DNA from 2 places in the Streptomyces sp. NPDC050856 genome. Region 1 is predicted to be linked to the other one. Evidence: predicted binding sites of a transcription regulator. Region 1 holds the regulator's gene; the other holds the start of a gene.
The links. The regulator HrcA, encoded in region 1, represses chaperone genes, less so after heat shock. The targets are predictions, from matches to a motif close to TTNGCACTCNGNNNNNCNGAGTGCNAA.
Positions count from the first base shown of each region.

Region 2: the regulator HrcA is predicted to act here: its motif matches at 6,983-7,009, upstream of groL (chaperonin GroEL).

Region 1 is NZ_JBFAGV010000034.1:19,940-29,475, reverse strand. It holds gene AB0H53_RS24910 (adenosine deaminase) at 1-276, opposite strand, end outside; gene AB0H53_RS24905 (ribonuclease Z) at 289-1,191, opposite strand; gene AB0H53_RS24900 (histidine triad nucleotide-binding protein) at 1,199-1,558, opposite strand; gene AB0H53_RS24895 (16S rRNA (uracil(1498)-N(3))-methyltransferase) at 1,747-2,484, opposite strand; gene AB0H53_RS24890 (nitronate monooxygenase) at 2,481-3,554, opposite strand; gene dnaJ (molecular chaperone DnaJ) at 3,653-4,789, opposite strand; gene hrcA (heat-inducible transcriptional repressor HrcA) at 4,790-5,806, opposite strand; gene AB0H53_RS24875 (MBL fold metallo-hydrolase) at 5,975-6,706, shown strand; gene AB0H53_RS24870 (DUF3097 domain-containing protein) at 6,717-7,517, shown strand; gene hemW (radical SAM family heme chaperone HemW) at 7,525-8,757, opposite strand; gene AB0H53_RS24860 (ATP-binding SpoIIE family protein phosphatase) at 8,848-9,536, opposite strand, start outside.
Region 2 is NZ_JBFAGV010000013.1:58,056-67,591, reverse strand. It holds gene AB0H53_RS14700 (extracellular solute-binding protein) at 1-140, shown strand, start outside; gene AB0H53_RS14695 (DUF3263 domain-containing protein) at 154-450, shown strand; gene otsB (trehalose-phosphatase) at 496-1,344, shown strand; gene AB0H53_RS14685 (hypothetical protein) at 1,469-1,831, opposite strand; gene AB0H53_RS14680 (trehalose-6-phosphate synthase) at 1,949-3,325, opposite strand; gene AB0H53_RS14675 (glucosyl-3-phosphoglycerate synthase) at 3,371-4,345, opposite strand; SAM riboswitch class I at 4,459-4,602, shown strand; gene thrC (threonine synthase) at 4,596-5,906, shown strand; gene AB0H53_RS14665 (MoaD/ThiS family protein) at 6,004-6,279, shown strand; gene AB0H53_RS14660 (cold-shock protein) at 6,688-6,894, shown strand; gene groL (chaperonin GroEL) at 7,172-8,794, shown strand; gene AB0H53_RS14650 (hypothetical protein) at 8,966-9,139, shown strand.

The DNA.
Region 1 (9,536 bases):
GAAGAAGATCTCCGCGTGCCGCACGCCCTGTCCGGCGGCGCGCGCCAGATAGGCGTCGGCGAGCTCGGCGAAGTCGTCCGCCGTGCGCAGCACCGCCATCAGCTCGTAGTAGAGGTCCAGGAAGGACTGGAGGTCGCTGAAGAGGTACGCCTCGCGCAGCTCCTCGGTGTCCGCGTACGGCAGGTCGACACCGTTGCGCGCGGCGAGGGCGAAGGCCAGTTCCGGTTCGAGGGTGCCCTCGATGTGGAGGTGGAGTTCCGCTTTGGGGAGGGGCATGGTGGTGGCTCTCTAGCGTTTGGGAAGGGGGACGCGCGCCAGGTCCTGGGCGATGGTGAGCTCGCCCCGGAAACCGGCCGCGCGCGCCTGTTGTCCGAACAGGCCGGGGTCGTCGTAGCGCTGCGAGAAGTGGGTCAGCACCAGGTGCCGCACACCGGCGTCGCGCGCCACCGCCGCGGCCTGGCCCGCGGTCAGGTGTCCGTGATCGGCGGCGAGCCGGGCGTCCTCGTCCAGGAAGGTCGACTCGATGACGAGCATGTCGCACCCCTCGGCGAGGGCGTGGACGCCGTCGCAGAGCCGGGTGTCCATGACGAAGGCGAAGCGCTGCCCGCGCCGCACCTCGCTGACCTCCTCCAGGCTCACCCCGCCCAGCCGGCCCTCGCGCTGGAGGCGGCCCACGTCGGGGCCTCCGATGCCGTGCGCGGCCAGTCTCTCCGGGAGCATGCGGCGCCCGTCGGGCTCGGTCAGCCGGTAGCCGAACGACTCGACGGGGTGCGACAGCCGGCGCGCCTCCAGCGTGTACCCGGGAGTGCTGGCGAGCACGCCGTCGGCGGCGACCGGCGCCTCGGCCAGCTCCACCGTCTCGCGGTAGGCCGTCGCGTACCGCAACCGGTCGAAGAACCGCTGCCCGCTCGCCGGGTAGTGCGCGGTGACCGGGTGCGGCACCTGGTCGAGGTTGATCCGCTGGATCACCCCGGCCAGGCCCAGGGAGTGGTCTCCGTGGAAGTGCGTGACGCAGATCCGGTCGATGTCGTGCGCGGCCACCCCGGCCCGCAGCATCTGGCGCTGGGTGCCCTCGCCCGGGTCGAAGAGGACACCCTGGCCGTCCCAGCGCAGCAGGTAGCCGTTGTGGTTGCGGTGGCGTGTGGGCACCTGGCTGGCGGTGCCCAGCACGACGAGTTCCCGTACCGACATGGTGCGGTTATCCGGGGGGCCAGTTGAGGCCGCGGCCGCCGAGGACATGGGCGTGGGCGTGCCAGACGGTCTGGCCCGCGCCGGTACCGGTGTTGAACACGACGCGGTAACCGGTGCCGTCGATCTTCTCCTGGGCGGCCACCTCGCCCGCCTCCCGCAGCACGTCGGCGGCGACGTCCGGCGCCGCGGCGGCGAGCGCGGCGGCGTCGGCGTGGTGCGCCTTGGGGATGACGAGGACGTGCGTGGGTGCCTGCGGGTTGATGTCCCGGAAGGCGACGGTCGTCTCCGACTCACGGACGACGGTGGCCGGGACCTCCCCCGCCACGATCTTGCAGAACAGGCAGTCGCTCTGCGGCTCTCCGGCCATGGTCCGGCCCCTTTTCGCTTCGGCGTGGATATGGGTGATCGTCGGTGACGACCTTATCGGCCGCGCGGCGCCGGGACCCCGACGTGGGCGCTCCGGGCGCCGGGACCCGCCGGGCGGGGCTGCCGGGGAGCGGTGCGAGCCGCGCCGCGGCCGGCGGGACGGGCGGCGGGGCGCCGCGCGGAGATCCGTCAGGACCAGCGGCCGGTGCGGCCGAGCAGCAGCGCGGTGGCGGCCGTTCCGGCCGTCGAGGTGCGCAGCACGCTGCGGCCGAGGCGGTAGGGCTTGGCGCCCGCCTCGGCGAAGGCCGCCAACTCCTCGGGCGACACGCCCCCTTCGGGGCCCACCACGAGCACGATCCGGCCCGAGGCGGGCAGTTCGGCGGTGGCCAGCGGCTCGGCGCCCTCCTCGTGCAGGACGGCGGCGAAGTCCGCCCCGGCGAGGAGCCGGGCGACCTGCTTGGTCGACGCCGCGTCCGCGACCTCCGGGAAGCGCAGCCGGCGCGACTGCTTGCCCGCCTCGCGCGCGGTGGCGCGCCACTTGGCCAGGGCCTTCAGGCCCCGGTCGCCCTTCCACTGGGTGACGCAGCGGGACGCGGCCCACGGCACGATCCCGTCGACGCCGGTCTCGGTCATGGTCTCCACGGCCAGTTCCCCGCGGTCGCCCTTGGGCAGGGCCTGGACGACGGTGATACGGGGCACCGGCGCCGGTTCGGTCCGCACCTGGGCCACGGCCACGTCGAGGCGGTCCTTGCCCTCGACGGCGGCGACCGTGCCGTAGGCGCCGGTGCCGGCGCCGTCGGTCAGGACGATCTCCTCGCCGACCCGGAGCCTGCGCACGGAGACGGCGTGGCGCCCCTCCGGGCCGTCCAGCGTGACCGTGGCCGCCCCCGGCGGGACCCGGTCCACGACGAAGACCGGAGCGGTCATGACGCCGCCCGCGGCGCGAGGGCGGCCACCGACGCCTCCAGTTCGGCGTTCAGCACCTCGACCAGCCGGGCGGCGGGCAGGTCACGCGCCAGCCGGTGCCCCTGCCCGGCCCACAGCGCCATGCCCTGCGGGTCGCCCGCCTGCGCGGCGGCCTTGCGCAGGGTGCTGGTCATGTGGTGCACCTCGGGGTAGGCGGCGGGGGCGTACCGCCCGTGCTCCCGTATGAACCGGTTGACCAGGCCGCGCGCGGGCCGCCCCGAGAACGCCCGGGTGAGCTCGGTACGGACGAACAGCGGGTCGGTCATCGCCGACTTGTGCAGCGGGTGTGCCCCCGACTCGGGGCACACCAGGAACGCGGTGCCCAGCTGCGCGGCCTCGGCGCCGGCCGCGAGCACGGCGGCGATCTGGCTGCCGCGCATCAGGCCGCCGGCGGCGACGATCGGCAGCGGCACGGTCTCCCGGACCGCCGCGACCAGCGACAGCAGGCCGGTCCCCGCACCGTCGGCCGCCGGGTCGTCGCGGTGGGTCCCCTGGTGGCCGCCGGCCTCGACGCCCTGCACGCACACCGCGTGCGCACCGGCCTGCCGCGCGGCCAGCGCCTCCTCCGGCGAGGTGACCGTCACCACGGTGAACGTGCCGACCCGGGCGAACGAGTCGAGCGTCTCGCGCGTCGGGCACCCGAAGGTGAAGGACACCACGGGGACCGGGTCCTCGAACAGGATGGCCAGCTTGGCGTCGTACCCGTCGTCCCGTCCCGCGGCGGGGTCGCCGAGCGCGGTCTCGTACCAGGCGGACTCGCCGGCGAGCTGGTTCCGGTACACCTCGACGGCGGCGGCGTCGGCCTGGCCGGGCTGCGGCATGAACAGGTTCACCCCGAAGGGGCGCGCGGTCAGCCCCCGGACCTGCTTGATCTCCTGGTACATGCCGTCGGCCGTCTTGTAGCCGGCGGCCAGGAAGCCGAGGCCCCCGGCGTCGCACACGGCGGACACCAGCCGGGGACAGGAGGCGCCGCCCGCCATGGGCGCCTGCACGATCGGGTACCGGCAGAGATCGGTCAGTGCGGAGGACATGCACGCATGGTGTCACGCCCCCGGTCCGGGCCCGAAACCCGCACCCGCGAACGGGCGTCCCCCCGCGCCACCGGGCGCGGGGGGACGGAGGCGGGCCCCTAACGTCCGTTGAAGGCGTCCTTCAGGCGGGAGAACAGGCCCTGCTGACCCGGCTGGAACTGGCCCAGGGGACGCTCCTCGCCGCGCAGCTTCGCCAGCTCCCGCAACAGCCGCTCCTGCTCCGCGTCCAGCTTGGACGGGGTCTGGACCTCCACGTGCACGATGAGGTCACCGCGCCCGCCGCCGCGCAGGTGCGTGACACCGCGCCCGTGCAGCGGGATGGACTGGCCGGACTGCGTGCCCGGCCGGATGTCGACCTCCTCGACACCGTCCAGGGTCTCCAGCGGGCACTTGGTGCCCAGCGCGGCCGCCGTCATCGGGACGGTGACCGTGCAGTGCAGGTCGTCGCCGCGCCGCTGGAAGACCGCGTGCGGCAGCTCGTGGATCTCCACGTACAGGTCGCCGGCCGGGCCGCCGCCGGGGCCGACCTCGCCCTCGCCGGCCAGCTGGATGCGGGTGCCGTTGTCGACACCGGCCGGGATCTTCACCGTCAGGGTGCGGCGGGAGCGGACCCGGCCGTCACCCGCGCACTCGGGGCACGGGGTGGGCACCACGGTGCCGAAGCCCTGGCACTGGGGGCAGGGCCGGGAGGTCATGACCTGGCCCAGGAAGGAGCGGGTCACCTGGGAGACCTCGCCACGGCCGCGGCACATGTCGCAGGTCTGGGCCGAGGTGCCGGGGGCGGCGCCCTCGCCGGAGCACGTGGTGCAGACGACCGCCGTGTCGACCTGGATGTCCTTGGTGGTGCCGAAGGCCGCCTCGTCGAGGTCGATCTCCAGACGGATCATCGCGTCCTGGCCGCGCCGTGTGCGCGACCGGGGCCCGCGCTGGGACGCCGTGCCGAAGAAGGCGTCCATGATGTCGGAGAAGTTGCCGAAGCCGCCCGCGCCGAAGCCGCCGGCGCCACCGCCGCCCGAGGAGGACAGCGGGTCGCCGCCGAGGTCGTAGACCTGCTTCTTCTGCGGGTCCGACAGCACCTCGTAGGCGGCGTTGATCTCCTTGAACCGCTCCTGCGTCTTCGGATCGGGGTTGACGTCCGGGTGCAGCTCGCGAGCGAGCCGCCGGAACGCCTTCTTGATCTCGTCCTGGGACGCGTCGCGGCGTACGCCGAGTACGGCGTAGTAGTCCGTGGCCACTTACGACTCCGCCAGGATCTGTCCGACGTAACGTGCCACTGCGCGTACCGCTCCCATCGTTCCGGGGTAGTCCATGCGGGTCGGTCCGACCACGCCGAGTTTGGCGACTGCCTCGTCGCCTGAACCGTAACCGACCGCGACGACGGACGTGGAGCTGAGCCCCTCATGGGCGTTCTCGTGCCCGATGCGTACGGTCATGGCCGAGTCCGTGGCCTCGCCGAGCAGCTTGAGGAGCACGACCTGCTCCTCAAGCGCCTCCAGCACCGGCCTGATCGTCAGCGGGAAGTCGTGCCCGAAGCGGGTGAGATTGGCGGTTCCGCCGATCATCAGCCGCTCCTCGGTCTCCTCCACCAGCGTCTCCAGCAGGGTGGCCAGCACCGTGGAGACGGTCCCGCGGTCCTCCGTCTCGAAGGACTCGGGGAGGTCCTGCACCAGCTGCGGTACGTCGGTGAAGCGCCGCCCGACCACCCGGCTGTTGAGCCGCGCCCGCAGGTCGGCCAGGGACGTCTCGCCGAACGGCGCGGGGCAGTCGATCATGCGCTGCTCCACCCGGCCCGTGTCGGTGATCAGGACCAGCATCAGCCGGGCCGGCGCCAGCGACAGCAGCTCGACGTGGCGCACGGTGGACCGGGTCAGCGAGGGGTACTGGACGACCGCCACCTGCCGGGTGAGCTGCGCCAGCAGCCGTACCGTACGGCCGACGACGTCGTCCAGGTCGACCGCGCCGTCCAGGAAGTTCTGGATGGCGCGCCGCTCGGGCGTCGACAGCGGCTTGACCCCGGCCAGCTTGTCGACGAAGAGCCGGTAGCCCTTGTCGGTGGGGATCCGGCCGGCGCTGGTGTGGGGCTGGGCGATGAACCCCTCCTCCTCCAGGACGGCCATGTCGTTGCGCACGGTGGCCGGGGAGACGCCGAGGTTGTGGCGCTCGGTGAGCGCCTTGGAACCGACCGGCTCCTCGGTGCCGACGTAGTCCTGGACGATGGCGCGCAGCACTTCGAGTCTGCGTTCGCTGAGCATGCGCACACCTCCAGCTAGCTCTGGTTCCTGCCGTTTGGCCTGGCACTCGCCCTGTCCGAGTGCCAGCCGTCCCCGGGTCAGTGTACGGGGCCCGGGCGCGCCCGTGCCAAGGGCGGCGGTCACGCCGTCGGCGGGGCGGGCCCCTGGGTTTGCCGATAGCGTCGCGGTATGGACGTCCGTTGGGAAGACTTCGGCTGGGAGCGGCTCGGCGACGGGGTCGGCAGGCGGCGGCTGCCGGTCTGGGACGCGACCACCGCGCTGGTCGCCGGGGAGCGCGGGGCCCTGCTGTTCGACACGGGTGCCACCCTGCGGGAGGGCGCCGAGATCAGGGCCCAGGCGCAGCGGCTGCTGGGCGGCCGCAGGGTGACGCATGTCGCACTGAGCCATCCGCACTTCGACCACGTGCTGGGGACGGCGGCGTTCGCCGGGGCGGAGGTGTACGGGGCGGTGGGCGTCGACGCCCTGCTGAGCCGGGAACGGGACGCGCTGCGCGTCGACGCGGTACGTCACGGGGTCGCCGAGCCGGACGCGGTGGAGGCGACGGACGTGCTGGTCGTGCCGCACCACCTGGTCTGCGGCGGCTGGACGGTGGAGCTGGGCGGGCGCCAGGTGCTGCTGTCCGACGCCGGACCGGGGCACAGCGGCCACGATCTCGCGCTGCTGGTGCCGGGCGGGAACGGGTCCCGGGCGGTGGTGTTCTGCGGCGACCTGGTGGAGGAGTCGGGCGACCCGCAGGCCGGGCCGGACGCCGTCCCGTCGCGCTGGCCGGCCGCGCTGGACCGGCTGCTGGAGCTGGGCGGTGAGGACGCGCTGTACGTGCCGGGCCACGGGGCGGTGGTCGACGCCGCGTTCGTACGCGCCCAGCGCGATGAGCTGGCCCGCCGGTTCGGGGTGTCGTAGCGTCTGACGGATGCGCAGCTACCACCCCGATCTCACGCCCCCCTGGAAGCGTTCCGCGCCGGTGCCGGAGGTACCCGCCGAGCCGGACCTGGTGGTGGAGGAGGTGGGCACGGGTTTCTGCGGGGCGGTGATCGGCTGTGAGGCGGGGACGGTCACCCTGGAGGACCGGTTCGGCAAGCAGCGGGCCTTCCCGCTGGCGCCGCGCGGGTTCCTGCTGGAGGGCCGTACGGTCACCCTGGTGCGTCCGGCCGCAGGGCCCGCGCGGCCGTCCCGCACCGCCTCCGGCTCGGTCGCCGTGCCGGGTGCGCGCGCCCGGGTGGCCCGGGCGGGGCGGATCTATGTGGAGGGCCGCCACGACGCCGAGCTGGTGGAGCGGGTCTGGGGCGACGACCTGCGCGTCGAGGGCGTGGTCGTGGAGTACCTGGAGGGCGTCGACGACCTGCCGGCCGTCGTGCGGGACTTCGGGCCCGGCCCGGACGCCCGGCTGGGCGTCCTGGTGGACCACCTGGTGCCGGGCTCCAAGGAGTCCCGTGTCGCGGCGCGGGTCACGGACGCCCACACCCTGGTGGTGGGGCACCCGTACATCGACATCTGGGAGGCGGTGAAGCCGTCCTCCGTGGGCATCCCCGCGTGGCCCGCCGTGCCCCGCGGCCAGGACTGGAAGACGGGGGTGTGCCGCGCCCTGGGCTGGCCGGAGAACACGGGCGCGGCCTGGCAGCACATCCTGTCGCGGGTCCGCTCCTACAAGGACCTGGAGCCGGCGCTGCTGGGCCGGGTCGAGGAGCTGATCGACTTCGTGACGGCGCCCTGAGCCGGGTTCAGTCCACCAGGTCCCGTACGACGGCGTCGGCCAGCAGCCGGCCGCGCAGGGTGAGGACCGCGCGGCCCCCGGCGAAGGGGCCGGGGTCCAGGAGGCCGTCGGACACCGCCCGGCCGGCGGCGGCCAGCCCGGCGGGCCTGAGCAGGGACAGCGGGCAGCCGTCCCGCAGGCGCAGCTCCAGCAGCACCCGCTCGACGCGCCGGTCCTCCCCCGACAGCAGCTCGCGGCCGGCGCCCGGGGAGCGGCCCTGGGCGAGGGCGGCGGCGTAGGCGCCGGGATGCTTGACGTTCCACCAGCGCACCCCGCCCACGTGGCTGTGCGCGCCGGGCCCGGCTCCCCACCAGTCGGCGCCGCGCCAGTACAGCTCGTTGTGCAGGCACCGCCCGGCCGACGAGGTGGCCCAGTTGGACACCTCGTACCAGTCGAACCCGGCGCCCGTCAGGAACTCCTCGGCGATCAGGTACCGGTCGGCGTGCACGTCGTCGTCGGTCATCGGCACCTCGCCGCGCCGGATGCGGCGGGCGAGCTGGGTGCCCTCCTCCACGATCAGGGCGTACGCGGACACGTGGTCGGGGCCCGCGCCGATCGCCGCCTCCAGGGACGCCCGCCAGTCGTCGTCGCTCTCGCCGGGGGTGCCGTAGATCAGGTCGAGGTTGACGTGCTCGAACCCGGCCGCGCGGGCCTCGGCGACGCAGGCCTCGGGGCGGCCCGGGGTGTGGGTGCGGTCGAGCACCCTCAGGACGTGCTGCCGGGCGCTCTGCATGCCGAAGGAGATCCGGTTGAAACCGCCCTCCCGGAGGGTGGCGAGGTAGCCGGGGTCGACGGACTCCGGGTTGGCCTCGGTGGTGATCTCGGCGTCGTCCGCGAGCCCGAACTCGTCACGGATCGCGGCGAGCATGGCCACCAGGTCGGACGCGGCGAGCAGCGTCGGTGTGCCGCCGCCCACGAAGACGGTCCGTACCGGCCGGGGGTCGTCGCCGAGCACCTTGCGGGCCAGGCGGACCTCGTCGGTGAGGGTGGTGGCGTAGTTGTCCCGGGAGGCCAGCACGCCGCCGGAGCCGCGCAGCTCGGTGGCGGTGTAGGTGTTGAAGTCGCAGTAGCCGCAGCGGGTGGCGCAGTACGGCACGTGCAGATAGAACCCGAGCGGCCGCTCACCGGACCCGAGCAGGGCGGACGCGGGCAGCGCGCCGTCCTCGGGCATGGGCTCACCATCGGGCAGTACGGAAGGCATACCGCCCATTGTCCGTCACCCGGCCGCGTGACCGGGTCCGCCGCCCGGCCGCCCCGGGCCGGCCGCCACCCGGTGGCCCCGTGCGGTCCGTCAGCCGGTGAGCTGGCCGGGGGCCGGGGCCTGGAGGACCAGCAGGGCGAGGTCGTCGCGTACGGGTGTCTCGCCGAAGGCGTGGACCGCGCGCCTGACCCGTTCGGCGACGCTCTGCGCGCTGTGTCCGGCGCAGGCGGTGAGGATCTGCGCCAGGCCGTCCTCGTCGTCGAGCATCCGCCCGGTGCGCGAGCGCCGCTCGGTGACGCCGTCGGTGACACAGAGGAGGGTGTCGCCGGGGGCGAGGTGGAAGGTGTGGCTCTCGTATCCCACGTCGTCGACGACACCCAGGAGGACCTGCGGCACGGCGGCCTGGAGGACCGTTCCGTCAGGGCGCAGCAGCAGCGGCAGGGGATGGCCGGCGCAGGCCAGGGTGCACCGGGCCCCGCCGCCGTCCTCCGGAGCCAGCGGGACGATCTCCCCGTACAGCAGGGACAGGAACCGGGACTGCCGCGAGCCCGGCAGGTCCTGGCCGCCGGCCGCCGCGGCCATCAGGGCGGCCGCCTCGGCGACCTCCGTGGCGTCGTCGAGCAGGAGCCGGTTGAGCCGGTCGAGTACCTCGCCGACCTGGTGTCCCTCACGGGCCAGCAGCCGCAGCCAGGGGCGGGCCAGGCCGGTGACGACGGCGGCCTCGGGGCCGCTGCCCTGGACGTCGCCGAGCATGAAGCACCAGCGCCGGACGCCCGGGC
Region 2 (9,536 bases), on a different contig from region 1:
CGGTCGGCAAGACGTCCTGGGCCAAGGTCAGCCAGAGCGTCAAGACCAACATCGGCAGGGCGGTCGAGCCGAACGGCGACCCCGAGGCGGTGCTGGAGCAGATAGGCCGGGAGGCCCGGGACGCGGAGGCGGCCGAGTAACTATGTTGCTCATATGACCGCCGCTTCCGCCGCCGGCCCGCCGTCGCCCGACGCCTCCCCGTCGTCCGGCGGCCCGCCGGCCCCCGCCCCGCTGTCCGACCGGGACCGCGCCGTGCTCGCCGTGGAACGGCGCTCCTGGCCGGGCCCGGGCGCCAAGGAGCGGGTGATCAGGGAGCGACTGGGGCTGTCCCCGACCCGCTACTACCAGTTGCTCAACGCCCTGCTGGACGACCCCAGGGCGCTCGCCCACGACCCGGTCACCGTCAACCGGCTGCGCCGGCTGCGGGCCGAGCGTGAGGCGCGCCGCTGACCCGGCCAGGTGTGCGAGGCCGGACCCGGGGATAGGTTCCCGTCCATGGGCAGCACCTCGAACCCCTCCATGCCGCGTCCGTCCACCCCCGCCGGCCGGGACGGCCTCGCCGCGTTCCTGGCCCGGCCCGGGAAGGCGCTGGTCGCCCTCGACTTCGACGGCACCCTCGCCGACATCGTGCCCGACCCCGAGCGGGCCAGGGCCCACCCCGGCGCCGTACCCGCGCTGGCCGCGCTCGCGCCGCGCGTCGCCTCCGTGGCCGTGATCACCGGGCGCCCGGCCGAGGTCGCCGTACGGTACGGCGGCTTCGCCGGTGTACCGGGCCTGGACCACCTGGTGGTGCTGGGCCACTACGGCGCCGAACGCTGGGACGCCGTCAGCGGTACCGTCCGGGCCGCCCCCGTCCATCCGGGCGTGGCGGCGGTACGGGCCGAACTGCCCGGTTTCCTGGAGCGCGCCGGTGCCCGGCCCGGCACCTGGATCGAGGAGAAGGGCCGCGCGGTCGCCGTCCACACCCGCCGGGCCGAGGACCCCCAGGCCGCCTTCGAGGCGCTGGTGGTCCCGCTCGGTGAGCTGGCCGCCCGTCACGGCCTGGTCCTGGAACCGGGCCGCCTGGTCCTCGAACTGCGCCCCCCGGGCATCGACAAGGGCGTGGCCCTGACCGAGTACGTCCGTGAGACCGGCGCCGAGTCGGTCGTCTTCGCCGGTGACGACCTGGGCGACCTGCCCGCCTTCGCCGCCGTGGACGAGCTCCGCGCCGACGGGGTCCCGGGACTGCTGGTGTGCAGCGGCAGCGCCGAGGTGACGGAGGTCGCCGCCCGGGCCGACCTGCTGGTACCGGGGCCGGCGGGAGTGGTGGACCTCCTCTCGGCGCTGGCGCGGGCGGCGGGCTGAGCGGGCCGGACGGACGACGGGCCGGGCGGCCGCCCAGCTCCGGCGGCCCGGGGGCCGTCCAGCTCCGGCGGCCCGGGCGGCCCGGTCCACCCATGGCGAGGGCCGCCCGGCGCGCCCGCGGTGCCTAGCTTCGGTCGGCGGAGGACCGCTTCTCGGTGCGGTGGTCGTAGTAGGCCCACACCGCGACGGCCGCGGCACCGACCACGACCAGCGCGACCTGACGGACCGTTCCCGACGTGACCAGCGCGACCGGCACCATGGCCAGCATGCCGCCGAGCAGCACCATCCGGCTGGTCAGGTACTGCTGGGGCGACTGGGGCCATTCGCGGTCGTCGAGGTCGCGCAGCGCCTCCTTCGCCGGTCGCGCCGATCCCCGGCGCCGCCGCGCGCGGTACTCCAGCGCGAAACCGACGACCACGTAGAGCGCCAGCGCCCCCAGCATCCAGCCCCACTCGGTGGCGGTGTCCGGTAAGCCTGCCAGGTACATGACTCAATCCTCCCTCTCGTCCGTCCCGGCTGCCCCGACCGGGGCCGGTTCACGCGAGCGGGCGGGAACGGGAAGGGGAACCCGCCGTTCCACCACGGCGGCGGGTCCGGGCGGGAGCTACCCGGCCGCCCGCAGCGCCTCCAGCTGGGCCAGGAACCAGCGGGCCGGCGGGAGGGCCGTGGCCGCCGCCGCCAGGCGCTTGGTGCGGTCCGCGCGCTCCGCGGCGGGCATCGTCAGGGCCTGGTGCAGCGCCGCCGCCGTACCCGTCACGTCGTAGGGGTTCACCGTCAGCGCGTCGTCGCCCAGCTCCTCGTGGGCGCCCGCCTCACGGGACAGCACCAGGGCGCAGCCCGCGTCGGAGACCACCGGGACCTCCTTGGCGACCAGGTTCATGCCGTCCCGGATCGGGTTGACCAGGGCCACGTCGGCCAGCCGGTAGGCGGCCAGCGAACGCGCGAAGTCGTCCTTGACGTGCAGCAGCACCGGCGTCCAGTCCGCCGTGCCGTACTCGGCGTTGATCTCCTCGGCCACCCGCGACACCTCGGCCGTGTACTCCCGGTACACCGCCAGGTCCTGCCGGGAGGGGTACGCGAACGCGATGTGGACCACCCGACCCCGCCACTCCGGGTGCTCCGCGAGCAGCGCGCGGTACGCCAGCAGACCGCGCACGATGTTCTTCGACAGCTCCGTGCGGTCCACCCGGATGATCGTCCGGCGGTCGCCGACCTGCTCCCGCAGCGTCGCCATCCGCTCGTCCACGTCCGCCCGCCGGGAGCGCTCACGCAGGAAGTCCGCGTCGGCGCCCAGCCCGTGCACACCGACCTCCGTGGTGCCCGTGCCGCCCACGATCCGCTCGCAGCAGCCGGTGAACGCGTCCGCCCACCGCCGGGTCAGGAAGCCCAGCCGGTCCGCCCCCAGCATCCCGCGCAGCAGTTCCTCCGCCACGTCGTCCGGCAGCATCCGGAAGTAGTCCACCGGAGCCCACGGGGTGTGCGAGAAGTGACCGATCCGCAGGTCGGGACGGAGCTCGCGCAGCATGCCCGGCGCCAGCGCCAGGTGGTAGTCCTGGACGACCACCGTCGCGCCCGGAGCCGCCTCCGCCGCCAGCGCCTCGGCGAACGCCCGGTTGTAGACGCGGTAGGCGTCCCACTGGCGCCGGAACTCCGCGTCGAAGACCGGCTCCAGCGGCGTCTGGTACAGCATGTGGTGCACGAACCAGAGCACCGAGTTCGCGATGCCGTTGTACGCGTCGTGGTGGGTGCCCGCGTCGATGTCGAGCATCCGCACGCCCGGCTCCGAGATCCCGCGCCGTACCGCCTCCCGGTCGCCGTCGCTCAGTGCCGCGCACACCCACAGCGCTCCGGCGTCCGGCCCGATCGCCGAGAGTCCCGAGACCAGGCCGCCACCGCCGCGCCGGGGGTCGAGTGTGCCGTCCTCCCCCGGTACGTAGCTGACGGGACCGCGATTGGAGGCGACGAGAATCTGGGCTGCCATGGAGACGAACCTAGCCCGTACCCGAAACGCTCAAACGTACGGCTCTCAGGCCGCCCGCCGGCGCCGCGCGTACTCGGCCACCTCCGCCATCGGCGGCCGTTCCTCGGTGTCCACGGCATGGGTGCGCGGCACGAACCCCTCCGCGCCCCGGTCGAACTGGGTCAGCCGGGGCCGCACCTGGTGCCCCCGCTCCAACCGGAGCTGCGCCGTCCGGTAGATCGCCGCCGCCATCCGCCCCAGCGCCCGGTCGTCCTGGTGCCGGTGCAGCCGCACCCCCACGTCCACCTGCGCCAGCGCGTCCAGGCCCACCAGGTCCAGCGCGTCCACCAGCAGCCCCAGCTCCACGCCGTAGCCGACCGGGAAGGGCAGCCGCTCCAGCAGCGAGCGCCGCGCCGCGTACTCACCGCCCAGCGGCTGGACGAACCCGGCCAGCCTCGGCCAGTGCAGGTTGAGCAGCGGCCGCGCCACCAGCTCGGTGACCCTCCCGCCCTGGGCCCCGGCGCCCGGCGCGCCCGCCGCCTCCGGGGAGCTCAGCGGCCGGTCGTACATCGCCTTCACGAACCGCACGTCCGGGTCGGTCAGCAGCGGACCGACGATCCCGGTGACGAAGTCCGCCGAGAACTCCCGCAGGTCGGCGTCGACGAAGCAGACGATGTCGCCACCGGTCACCAGCAGCGACCGCCACAGCACCTCGCCCTTCCCCGGCACCGCGGGTATCCGGGGCAGTATCGCGTCCCGGTGCTCCACCCGCGCCCCGGCCGCGGCGGCGACCTCGGCCGTGCGGTCCGTGGAACCGGAGTCCACGACGACCAGCTCGTCCACCAGCGGCACCGCGCCGGACATCAGTTCGCGGCGGACGACGGAGACGATCCCGCCGACCGTCGCCTCCTCGTTCAGGGCGGGGAGCACCACACTGACCGTGGTGCCGCCCGCCCGCTTGGCGGCGAGCAACCGGTCGAGCGGACGGTCCGCCACCGACCAGGACCGCCGGGCCAGCCAGCGCTCCACCTCATCCAGCACGTGATCTCCATCTCGCGGATCGGACGACCATCTCGGCCGCCCAGGGGTTCGGTTACAGTCTTGAGCAACGCGGACGGCCCTCGCATGTCGGGGTCCCGCTGACAACCACATACCGCTCATCCAGAGGGGCAGAGGGAAACGGCCCGTTGAAGCCCCGGCAACCCTCCAGTCGGCACTCGCAGATCTCGCGCGAGGCCCCGGCTAGGGAAGGTGCCAAATCCGTCTCATGGCGAAGTGCGCCATGAGGAAGATGAGGAGAAAGGGCCTCGCCTCCATGGCTGTACAGACTGTCGCCACCGCCAAGAACGTCGACCTCGGTCCCGCCGCCGCCCTCTCGTGCCGCGAATGCGGAGAGCGTTTCGAACTCGGTCCCATTTTCGCCTGTGAGCTGTGTTTCGGGCCGCTCGAAATCGCCTACGACCTGCCGGCCGGCGACCCCGAGGCCCTGCGCGCGCGGATCGAGGCGGGCCCCGCGAACATCTGGCGCTACGCCCCGCTGCTGCCCGTCCCCGCCGATGTCGCGGACAGGCCCAACCTGAACCCCGGCTGGACCAAGCTGGTCAAGGCCGACAACCTCGCCCGCGAGCTGGGCGTCGAGCCGGGCAGGCTCTTCGTCAAGGACGACTCGGGCAACCCCACCCACTCCTTCAAGGACCGGGTCGTGGCCCAGGCCCTGGAGGCCGCCCGCGCCTTCGGATTCACCACCCTGTCGTGTTCCTCCACCGGCAACCTGGCCGGCGCGGTCGGCGCCGCCGCCGCCCGGGCCGGTTTCCGCTCCTGCGTGTTCATCCCGCACGACCTGGAGCAGGGCAAGGTCGTCATGGCCGCGGTGTACGGCGGCGACCTCGTCGGCATCGAGGGCAACTACGACGACGTCAACCGCTTCTGCTCGGAGCTCATCGGCGACCCGCTCGGCGAGGGCTGGGGCTTCGTCAACGTCAACCTGCGCCCGTACTACGCCGAGGGTTCCAAGACGCTCGCGTACGAGATCTGCGAGCAGCTCGGCTGGCGGCTGCCCGACCAGCTGGTCGTCCCGATCGCGTCCGGCTCGCAGCTCACGAAGATCGACAAGGGACTCCAGGAACTCATCCGGCTCGGCCTGGTCGAGGACCGGCCGTACAAGATCTTCGGCGCCCAGGCCCAGGGCTGCTCGCCGGTGTCCACCGCCTTCAAGGCCGGCCACGACGTGGTCCGCCCGCAGAAGCCGGACACCATCGCCAAGTCGCTGGCCATCGGCAACCCGGCCGACGGCCCGTACGTCCTGGACATCGCCCGCCGCACCGGCGGCGCGGTGGAGGACGTGGACGACGAGCGGATCGTGGACGCCATCAAGCTGCTCGCCCGCACCGAGGGGATCTTCGCCGAGACGGCCGGCGGGGTGACCGTGGGTGTGACCAGGAAGCTCATCGAGAACGGTCTGCTCGACCCGGCGCTGACGACGGTCGTCCTCAACACCGGCGACGGCCTGAAGACCCTGGACGCCGTGGCCCCGACCACCGGGCCGACCGCGACGATCCGCCCCAGCCTGGACGCGTTCCGCGACGCCGGACTGGCCCACTGAGCCTCCGGCTCCCCGGCTAGCGGGCCGTCCGCCCGCCCGCCGCCGGCCGCCCGCCCACGGCCGAGTCCTGTCGAGATCACCCCGAAAGGCAGCACCCATGAGCGTCAAGGTCCGCATCCCCACCATCCTCCGCACGTACACGGGGGGCCAGGCAGAGGTCACGGCGGAGGGCGCGACCCTCGCCGAGGTCATCGAGTCGCTGGAGAAGAACCACCCCGGTATCGCCGCCCGCGTCCTGGACGACCAGGGCAAGCTGCGCCGGTTCGTGAATGTGTACGTCAATGACGACGACGTCCGCTTCGAGGGCGGCCTCGCCGCCGCCACCCCGGACGGCGCCGGCGTGTCGATCATTCCGGCGGTCGCCGGCGGCTGACGGCCCCGGCAGAACAATTGCCCCCTCCGTCCACACAAGCGGAGGGGGAAATTCTCCATGGTTGAGCGCGGTAGAGTTGGGGAAGCCGCCACCGCCGATCATGCCGCTCGCATATGAGCCCGCAGCCGGTGGCGACAAGATGCAGTCAAAGTAGCCGCACAGAATGCGCCATATCTGCGCCGCGCCCGGCCCGACTTGCCCGGGAATCCTGTGGATTCAACCGTGATTTCCGTTCACGCGCGCTCGGAATTCTCGTCCGATTGACCTGTTGCAGACGGCAGTTGGACAGATACATTCAGCGGCGGTCGACGCGTTCCGGCGCACGCTCCCACCTGTCAGGGGAGCGAGGTCTGACCCGGGTCCGCGAAGTGCGGTCCTGTGCAAGGGCCAGTAATAGGGGAGTTAGGCATGGCTCAGGGCACCGTCAAGTGGTTCAACGCGGAGAAGGGGTACGGCTTCATCGCGGTCGACGGTGGTGCGGATGTTTTCGTCCACTACAGCGCGATCCAGATGGACGGCTACCGCACCCTGGAGGAGGGGCAGCGGGTCGAGTTCGAGATCTCGCAGGGCCAGAAGGGTCCGCAGGCGGACATGGTCAAGCTCGCCGCCGGCTGACCACGGCGCGTTCGGCCACGACCGCACCAGCGGAGTCGAGGGGCCCGTATCCCGCACTGGGATACGGGCCCCTCGCGCGTGGCAGGCGCTTGCACTCTCCGGGGTCGAGTGCTAATCATTGGCGTTAGCACTCGCAGAGTGAGAGTGACAACGAAGGACCGAGTCGGTGAGGCCGACAGGCCAGGTGGGGCAAGGAACCACCAGGTGTGTGGGCCGTCCGTCGCGGGCGCCAGCGCGGTCCGGAGAAATCCACCCCAGTCCGGGAGGACCACTTCACATGGCCAAGATCATCGCGTTCGACGAGGAGGCACGGCGCGGTCTCGAGCGCGGGATGAACCAGCTCGCCGACGCCGTCAAGGTCACCCTTGGCCCCAAGGGTCGCAACGTCGTCCTCGAGAAGAAGTGGGGCGCCCCCACGATCACCAACGATGGTGTTTCCATCGCCAAGGAGATCGAGCTCGAGGACCCGTACGAGAAGATCGGCGCCGAGCTGGTCAAGGAAGTCGCCAAGAAGACGGACGACGTCGCCGGCGACGGTACGACCACCGCGACCGTTCTCGCCCAGGCGCTGGTCCGCGAGGGACTGCGCAACGTCGCCGCCGGCGCCAACCCGATGGCGCTGAAGCGCGGCATCGAGAAGGCCGTCGAGGCCGTCTCCGGCGCGCTGCTGGAGCAGGCCAAGGACGTGGAGACCAAGGAGCAGATCGCCTCCACGGCCTCCATCTCCGCCGCCGACACGCAGATCGGTGAGCTCATCGCCGAGGCGATGGACAAGGTCGGCAAGGAAGGCGTCATCACCGTCGAGGAGTCCCAGACCTTCGGTCTGGAGCTGGAGCTCACCGAGGGTATGCGCTTCGACAAGGGCTACATCTCGGCGTACTTCGCCACCGACATGGAGCGTATGGAGGCGTCGCTCGACGACCCGTACATCCTGATCGTCAACTCCAAGATCTCCTCGGTGAAGGACCTGCTCCCGCTGCTGGAGAAGGTCATGCAGTCCGGCAAGCCGCTGCTGATCATCGCCGAGGACGTCGAGGGCGAGGCCCTGTCGACCCTGGTCGTCAACAAGATCCGTGGCACCTTCAAGTCCGTCGCCGTCAAGGCCCCGGGCTTCGGCGACCGCCGCAAGGCCATGCTGAACGACATCGCCATCCTCACCGGTGGCCAGGTCATCTCCGAGGAGGTCGGCCTCAAGCTGGAGAACGCCGGCCTGGACCTGCTGGGCCGCGCCCGCAAGGTCGTCATCACCAAGGACGAGACGACCATCGTCGACGGTGCCGGTGACAGCGACCAGGTCGCGGGCCGCGTCAACCAGATCCGCGCCGAGATCGAGCAGTCCGACTCGGACTACGACCGCGAGAAGCTCCAGGAGCGTCTGGCGAAGCTGGCCGGCGGCGTCGCCGTCATCAAGGCCGGTGCCGCCACCGAGGTCGAGCTCAAGGAGCGCAAGCACCGCATCGAGGACGCGGTGCGCAACGCCAAGGCCGCCGTCGAGGAGGGCATCGTCGCCGGTGGTGGCGTGGCTCTCATCCAGGCGTCCAGCGTCTTCGAGAAGCTGGAGCTCGAGGGTGACGAGGCGACCGGCGCCAACGCCGTGAAGCTCGCCCTGGAGGCCCCGCTCAAGCAGATCGCCGTCAACGGTGGTCTCGAGGGTGGCGTCATCGTGGAGAAGGTCCGCAACCTGCCCGTCGGCCACGGCCTGAACGCCGCGACCGGTGAGTACGTGGACATGATCGCCGAGGGCATCATCGACCCGGCGAAGGTCACGCGCTCCGCGCTGCAGAACGCCGCCTCCATCGCGGCGCTGTTCCTCACCACCGAGGCCGTCATCGCCGACAAGCCGGAGAAGGCCGCCGCGGCCGCTCCGGGCGGCATGCCGGGCGGTGACATGGACTTCTGATCCTCCCGGATCGGACACGTCCTTCTCGTTCGAGACGAGACCGAGGGCGGCACCCCTTCTCCCAGGGGTGCCGCCCTCGGGCGTTGTCGCGGGGCCCGCCCGGCCGCCGTGCCGGCGGCCTCACCGGGGGCGACGGGACGCGACATGGCAGCGGTGGAACGGAGACGCGAGGTGACCGCACCCAGCGAGCCGGGCCGCTCCTCGAGCGGCGTGCCGGCCGTCGCCGTGCTCGCCCTCCGTGTGCTCGGGCCGGCCCTGGCCTCCTGTTCGGCGGAGGGGGACGGTGCCGCCGGGCGCCGCGAAGTGCCGTACCGGGACGAGGGCGACACCGGCGACCGTCAGTGAGCGGACGGGTGTCACCGTCCCCGCCGGGGCCGCCGACCGCCGGGCCGCCCATCAGCACGGGTTCCAGGACGACGGGCTGCTGATGGCCCGCGCCCTGCCCACCGCCGAGGTGGCGCCCAAGCCGGCTGCGCGCCGAGCGGGACCTCAGGACACGCGAGGAATCCCGCCGCGACCCCGCCGCCCCGGCCACGCCCTTCGCCCGCCTCGGGCTGCCCGGACCCGACACGCTGCCACGCGCTCTGGAGGGGCAGGTGTGCGCCCCCCGCGACGGGGACCTTAACGCCCCGCGGGTGGCGGTGCGCCGGCTCGGCGGTGACAGCGGCCGCGTCCACCTCAGCGCGATCGACTGAGTCCGTCCACCTCCGGGGTGACGCCCCCTCGGACCGGCGCCGCGCGG